Regions from separate parts of the Blautia sp. MSK18_10 genome, predicted to be linked through region 2. Evidence: a T-box and tRNA genes for the amino acid it is inferred to sense, from the RefSeq annotation. Region 2 holds a T-box; the other regions hold tRNA genes.

What was found. The T-box of region 2 lies ahead of thrS (threonine--tRNA ligase). A T-box ahead of a tRNA ligase gene usually reads a tRNA of that ligase, here a tRNA-Thr.
Region 1: it has a tRNA-Thr gene. The T-box ahead of thrS (threonine--tRNA ligase) is inferred to sense a tRNA for this amino acid. The anticodon was not compared.
Region 3: it has a tRNA-Thr gene. The T-box ahead of thrS (threonine--tRNA ligase) is inferred to sense a tRNA for this amino acid. The anticodon was not compared.

The regions. Positions count from the first base shown of each region.
Region 1 is NZ_JAJCGT010000017.1:30,407-32,682, reverse strand. It holds gene LI074_RS08735 (glutamine--tRNA ligase/YqeY domain fusion protein) at 1-486, opposite strand, end outside; tRNA gene LI074_RS08730 (tRNA-Thr) at 1,247-1,318, opposite strand; gene sigH (RNA polymerase sporulation sigma factor SigH) at 1,432-2,034, opposite strand; gene rlmB (23S rRNA (guanosine(2251)-2'-O)-methyltransferase RlmB) at 2,150-2,276, opposite strand, start outside.
Region 2 is NZ_JAJCGT010000001.1:125,329-127,604, forward strand. It holds gene hisC (histidinol-phosphate transaminase) at 1-604, opposite strand, end outside; T-box leader at 752-979, shown strand; gene thrS (threonine--tRNA ligase) at 1,144-2,276, shown strand, end outside.
Region 3 is NZ_JAJCGT010000016.1:17,517-19,792, forward strand. It holds gene LI074_RS08405 (ABC transporter ATP-binding protein) at 1-323, opposite strand, end outside; tRNA gene LI074_RS08410 (tRNA-Thr) at 959-1,031, opposite strand; gene glgB (1,4-alpha-glucan branching protein GlgB) at 1,092-2,276, opposite strand, start outside.

The DNA of each region.
Region 1 (2,276 bases), on a different contig from region 2:
TTCTTTCATCTCTTCAAAAAGCTGCAGGTTCTCTTCTACGCTTCTGTTTCTGTATGGACTTTCTTTACCCGGCTCTGTAAGAGTTCCACGATATTCACGGATCTGATCTGCTGTCAGGTCACATACATAGGCTTTGCCTTTCTGGATCAGCTTTACAGCAGCTTCATACATCTGTCCGAAATAGTCAGATGCAAAAAACAGTCTGTCTTCCCAGTCTGCACCAAGCCATTTGATATCTGCCTTGATGGATTCTACAAACTCACTCTTTTCTTTGGTCGGGTTTGTATCATCAAAACGCATGTTGAACTTGCCGTTATATTCCTGTGCAAGACCATAGTTTAAAAGAATAGATTTCGCATGACCGATATGAAGATATCCATTCGGTTCCGGCGGGAAACGCGTATGCACGGTGTCATAAACACCCTCTGCTAAATCTTTATCAATGATATTCTCAATAAAATTTTTGGAAACTGTTTCGTTCTCCATCTTTTTCCCTCCTGTTGTCGTATTTTATACTGTTTTATCACACATCTATATATAAAAAATACAACTGAATATTTTTTATGTCGAATGAATTTATATTATCATTGGAAATTCCATCTGTCAACCGTTTACACAACAGTGACAGGCCTTATATTTCTCAGACGTTACTGTTCACTCCGTTCACAGTAACGTAGCCAAAATTCATTCCAGATTGCCTGCGGCAATGGAATTTTGGCTTGTATGTCTCGGGATTTTGGCATATTCATGCCAAAACACCTCGCGGGACAGTGGTGTGTGAACAGTAACTTTTTATTTGTTTCAGAATGTTTCAGAATCACTTGCATATTGATTTCCTGATCTGCATATGCTATAATGCCAGTAGGCGAAAAGAAATAGCAAGTCCATGTAGACAAAAAGAATGAAGCCCTCAGTAGTGCGAATACTGGGGGCTTCTTCTTATTTTTTATGGTAGACAAGAAACTGCCAGGTTAGTGTTGCCCTACTTATCTCCGTCTAACCATTTGCAAACATAATAGGCGGCTATGCTTGCCATAAAGGAGACAAGAAAAGAAATAGCAAGATTCTCCATATAGACTTCACCTCCTCCCGTTGCCGGGTATCGGTTGGACAACACTGTAAGTATAACATATCTCTTGTCATTCTTGAAGTACAAACAGTTCTTAGAAGTATATCAAAACTTCTGTTCTGATTACTTTTGAGTTACTGAAGTTCAAGAAACCCTTTATTTTTAAGCAATAAAAAAAGCTGATGACGGGAATTGAACCCGTGACCCCTTCCTTACCAAGGAAGTGCTCTACCTCTGAGCCACATCAGCATTGTGTCGGATTTACCGCTCACATTTAAATATACTATCAGAACTTGTTTGTATTGTCAATCCCTATTTTTAACTTTTTGATTTTTATTTTTGGGTTTTATACAGATATCTTTCTATTTTTGATATTGCTCCAACTGCTCTCTGATCTTGATTCGGATACGCTGTAATGCATTATCTATGGATTTGGGTGTTTTTCCCATGATCCGGGCAATCTCTCCGTATCCGTTTCCTGCCAGATAATATTCAAGAACCTGGTTCTCCATTGGACTTAACGTTGCTGTTATCTCCTGCTCCAGATCCTGGACATTCTCCTGGTCAATAATGATAGACTCCGGGTTCTCTCCCCAGTTATCTCCAAGATGTTCTTCATTTTCCCCATCCTGTTCGCTGAGGGAAATATAGGAATTCAGCGGCTGGTGCTTCTGCCTGTTGGAGCTCTGGATGGCGTTGTAGATCTGTCTGTCCACACATATACTGGCAAAGGTCTGAAATGCAGCATCTCTGTCCGGCTGGTAATCGCGGACTGCCTTAAACAGTCCGATCATACCTTCCTGTATCAAATCATCGTTCTCCCCGCCTATCAGGAACATGGTCCTTGCTTTCTTGCGGACCATGTTCTTGTATTTTTCCATCAGATAGTCGAGGATTTCTGATTCCCCGTTTTTGAAACGGGAAATTAATTCTTCATCTTTAATTCCGTCATACTGTTTCATCAATTTAACCCTTCCGTTTTTCTGAAAATCTCTATCATTCGCCCAGAGGGCTTCTTATAACATAACAATATTGTGGAATAATTTTCTGCTGCAAAAATTCAAGCAGTCTGAGATAAACTTACTTCTTCTGCAGTCTCTGACGTACAATCTCATATCCAAGTACTCCGGCTGCCACAGATGCATTGAGGGAATCAATGTCACCCTTCATAGGAATAGATGCCACGAAATCACACTTCTCACGGATC
Region 2 (2,276 bases):
GAAGGTTGTCATATTTTTCAATCAATGGAAGCGCCGACTGACCACCAAAATCCACATAAGCCTCGTCCACGATCACAATCACATCAGGATTATGGCGGATAATATCCTCCACTTCCTCCAGCGGCATCTCCACACCTGTCGGCGCATTCGGATTCGGGAATACAATTCCTCCGTTTTCTCTGAAATAATCTTCCTTCCTTATATGAAAGTTCTCATCCAGTGCCGGTCTCTCATATGGAATGCGAAACAGGTCTGCCCATACATCATAAAAAGAATATGTGATATCCGGAAAAAGGACCGGCTTCTGTGAATTAAAGAATGTAAGGAAACTCATGGCAAGCACATCATCGGAACCTACTCCCACAAAAACCTGTTCATCCTTCAGCCCGTAATTCTTTGCAATGGCATGTACCAGTTCTCCTGCTGTAGGATCCGGATAAAGTCTCATAGTATCTGTATCCATCTCCCTCAACGCCTTCTCCACTCCAGGTGCCGGCGGATACGGATTCTCGTTGGTATTCAGCTTGATCATATCCGGCTGATTGGGCTGCTCGCCTGGTGTATATGGTATTACTTTACGTATATTTTCTTCCCATCTGCTCATTTATCTGATTCCTTTCATGTTTTTTATTGTTTTTCACTTTCGTCAGTATAACATTAATCTCTATTTTCGTAAATCAACTTTTTGCATTTTACTGATTGACAAACCCACTTTGCAAGTTTATAATAGGCGGCAGAAAAGATAAGAAGGATCAAAACGTTGAAGAGAAGAGTACGCTGAGGAACGTTACAGAGAGAAATGTATACCGGTGCAAGCATTTCATCGCGAACCAGCCGAAGACCACCTCTGAGTGACTTTAATACAGTCCGGTGATTCCGTTACCATCGAATGAAGCGGTTCTGATCAGATGATTTATCCATCAGTAATGTATCAGAACAACCGGGGTGGAACCGCGAGTAATGTTATCTCGTCCCCTACAGTATTTAACCGTACTGTAGGGGATTTTTTTATTCTTTCTTTTACCCCTTCGCAGTACAAAAAACTGTTACTGTTCACTCCGTTCTCAACAATACGCTCCGCGGGATATCAACAGTGAACAGCAACTATAACAAATCCATACTAACGTAAAGGAGATAATCATCATGATCGTAACATTAAAAGACGGCTCAAAAAAAGAATACGCTGAAGCAAAATCCGTAATCGACATTGCTTACGACATCAGCGAGGGACTTGCACGTGCTGCCTGTGCAGGAGAAGTAAACGGAGAAGTTGTAGACCTGAGAACAGTTATTGACAGTGACTGCGAATTAAACATCCTGACAGCAAAAGATGAAAAAGGACTTGCAGTTCTCCGCCATACAGCATCCCACGTACTTGCCCAGGCAGTACAGACCTTATTCCCGGATGCAAAGGTTGCTATCGGACCTTCTATTGATACAGGATTCTACTATGATTTCGACTGCCCTCCATTCTCCCGTGATGACCTGGATGCAATCGAAAAAGAAATGAAAAAGATCATCAAAAAAGGCGCTAAGATTGAACGCTTCACAAAATCAAGAGAAGATGCCATCGCATACTTCCAGGAGAAAAATGAACCATACAAGGTAGAACTTATCGAAGATCTTCCTGAAGGCTCCGAAATCTCTTTCTATTCCCAGGGAGACTGGACAGACCTCTGCGCAGGTCCTCACCTTATGAGTGTAAAGGGTGTAAAAGCATTCAAGCTTCTCTCCTCTTCTAGCGCTTACTGGAGAGGCAGCGAAAAGAACGCAATGCTCACACGTATCTACGGAACAGCTTATGCTTCCAAGGATGAGTTAAAAGAACATCTGGAACAGATGGAAGAAGCAAAAAGACGTGACCACAACAAACTTGGCCGTGAGATGAAGATCTTCACAACTGTAGACGTGATCGGTCAGGGACTTCCACTTATCATGCCAAACGGTGTGATCATGATGCAGGAGCTTCAGCGCTGGATTGAAGACGAAGAAACAAAACGCGGATATATCAGAACAAAAACTCCGTTAATGGCAAAGAGCGACCTCTACAAGATTTCCGGACACTGGGATCATTACAAAGAGGGCATGTTCGTTCTCGGCGACGAAGAAACAGACAAAGAAGTATTTGCGCTTCGTCCTATGACATGCCCATTCCAGTACTATGTATACAAAGCAGAACAGCACAGCTATCGTGATCTGCCTCTTCGTTACGGTGAAACATCCACTCTGTTCCGTAATGAGGATTCCGGGGAAATGCATGGTCTGACACGTGTGCG
Region 3 (2,276 bases), on a different contig from region 2:
ACTTTTTTCAGTTTCAGACCATAGCCAATATTCTCCGCAACATTCATATGCGGAAAGAGGGCATAATTCTGAAATACTGTATTCACATCCCTCTGGTTCGGCTCCAGACCTGTCACTTCCCTGCCGTCCAGCCAGACGCTTCCTGCATCGGGCTGTTCCAGACCGGCAATAATCCGAAGTGTTGTCGTCTTGCCGCATCCCGAAGATCCCAGCAAAGTAATAAACTCCCCTTTACTGATCTCAAGACTGATATTATCCAGAACTGCTTCGCCTTCTGTAAAACTTTTCTTTATCTCCTTCAGTTCAAGTGAAACCTCTGCCAACTATACTCAGCTCCTTTCATGTAAAAAAGATACCTCTTTATACTAAAAAAGATACGAAACCACGCGTAAAAGCTCTCGCCCCTACATCGGTTTATGCCAATGCTGACGCCTGTTACAGTGCCAGTCTCTGCATGGTTTCGCATCTGTATATGTCCATTTTTCCAATTATAGATATATCCGGTCCGTTTTTGTTCCATCCAGTCTGCGTGCACTCCTGACCATGATGTCCACATAAGAAAACCGGAAATCAACCATTCTTCTTGATAGATTCCCGGTCATTATTTATTTGGTATAATCCAAAAGTTATATTAAAGGATAGGCCCGAGATTGTCAAGTAAATTTGTTACTGTTCACTCCGTTCACAGTAACTTAGCCAAAATTCATTCCAGATTGCCTGCGGCAATGGAATTTTGGCTTGTATGTCTCGGGATTTTTGCATATTCATGCCAAAACACCTCGCGGGATAGTGGCGTGTGGACAGTAACGTAAATTTCTCTTTACAATCATTTCAATTCCTACCGGCAATTTTAAGGTACTCACCATACGCACCTCCATAAAAACATAAAAAATCCACTATACTCTGCTTTTCAGTATAGCGGATTTTCTATAAAATTACAATTGCCCAATATCTTTCAAGCTGAAAATGAGACTCGAACTCACGACCCCTTCATTACGAGTGAAGTGCTCTACCGACTGAGCTATTTCAGCTTATGCTGTAATCTGTCAGAAATTGATAATTCTGACAGCCACAGCATTTAGTTTATAATATTATTTCTTCTCTGTCAAGTCCTTTTTGACCGGTATTTTCTCCTCCGTTTTATTCACTATTTGGGGTGCTTCTTTTGTCACCTTTTTCGTCACCGGTTTCACTGCGGTTTTTACAGCCACTTTTGTTTTCCCGGCAGCCTTTCGTACAGTTCTTGTCTTGGTGATGGATTTCTTGATCTGGCTATGCTCAGCAGCAGGCTTTTTCTCTGTTTCTTCCGGAGTGCAGGTAAAGACTGCCACGCCAAGTGCCGGAAGCTTCAATGTGATGGAATACTCTCTCTCATCACACTCATCCTTCTTCGCTGCTTTAACTCTCGTATTTACTACACCATTACCACCGTACTTTTTATCATCGCTGTTAAAGATTTCTTTATATTTCCCGGCAAAAGGAACTCCCACATTGTAGTTTTCATATGGGATTGCCGCGAAATTGCAGACAGCCAGAACAGTTTCTTCCGGTTTCTCTGTCTTTCTCATGAATGCGATCACATTCTCCTCATACTTCATCAGCTGAACCCATTCAAATCCATCATATTCATCATCCAGCTGATAAAGTGCAGGATGAGCAAGATACATATTATTGAGGTCTTTGACAAATACCTCCAGTTCCTTTGGCATATCTTTATCCGGTGCCATCATCTTGCATCCCGGATGAAGCATCATATAAGCATAAGCCTCTCTGATCTGCGCATTCTTCTGTTCTTCACTTCCCGGCAGCTTATCCGCGAAATCCTTCAATGTACCAACATCCCTGCTGCCAAGCGTCAGAATATAATGTTCGCAGTATGCATAGAGCATGGACATAGTCAGCTGATCATGGTAATTCTTTCTCTCAATAGGATCCTTGCTCAGATATTCAAGCAGATCTTTTGTCCATCCGCCACTCCACTTATAGTCAAATCCCAGATGGTCATTCTCCACACTGTCTGTCAGCTCCGGCCAGAGTCCGTTCTCCTGAGCAACTAAAAGCAATCCGGGATTTCTCTCTTTTATCACAGAATTCAGATGCTTCAGAAATTCCAGAGCATCCAGATTTTCATTGGTTCCGTAAATATTAGGTGTCCATTCTCCCGGATTTCTGCCATAATCCAGATACAGCATGGCATCCACATCGTCCATACGCAGACCGTCAGCATGGTAGACCTCAGCCCAGAAGCAGGCATTGGAGATCAGGAAATCTTTCAC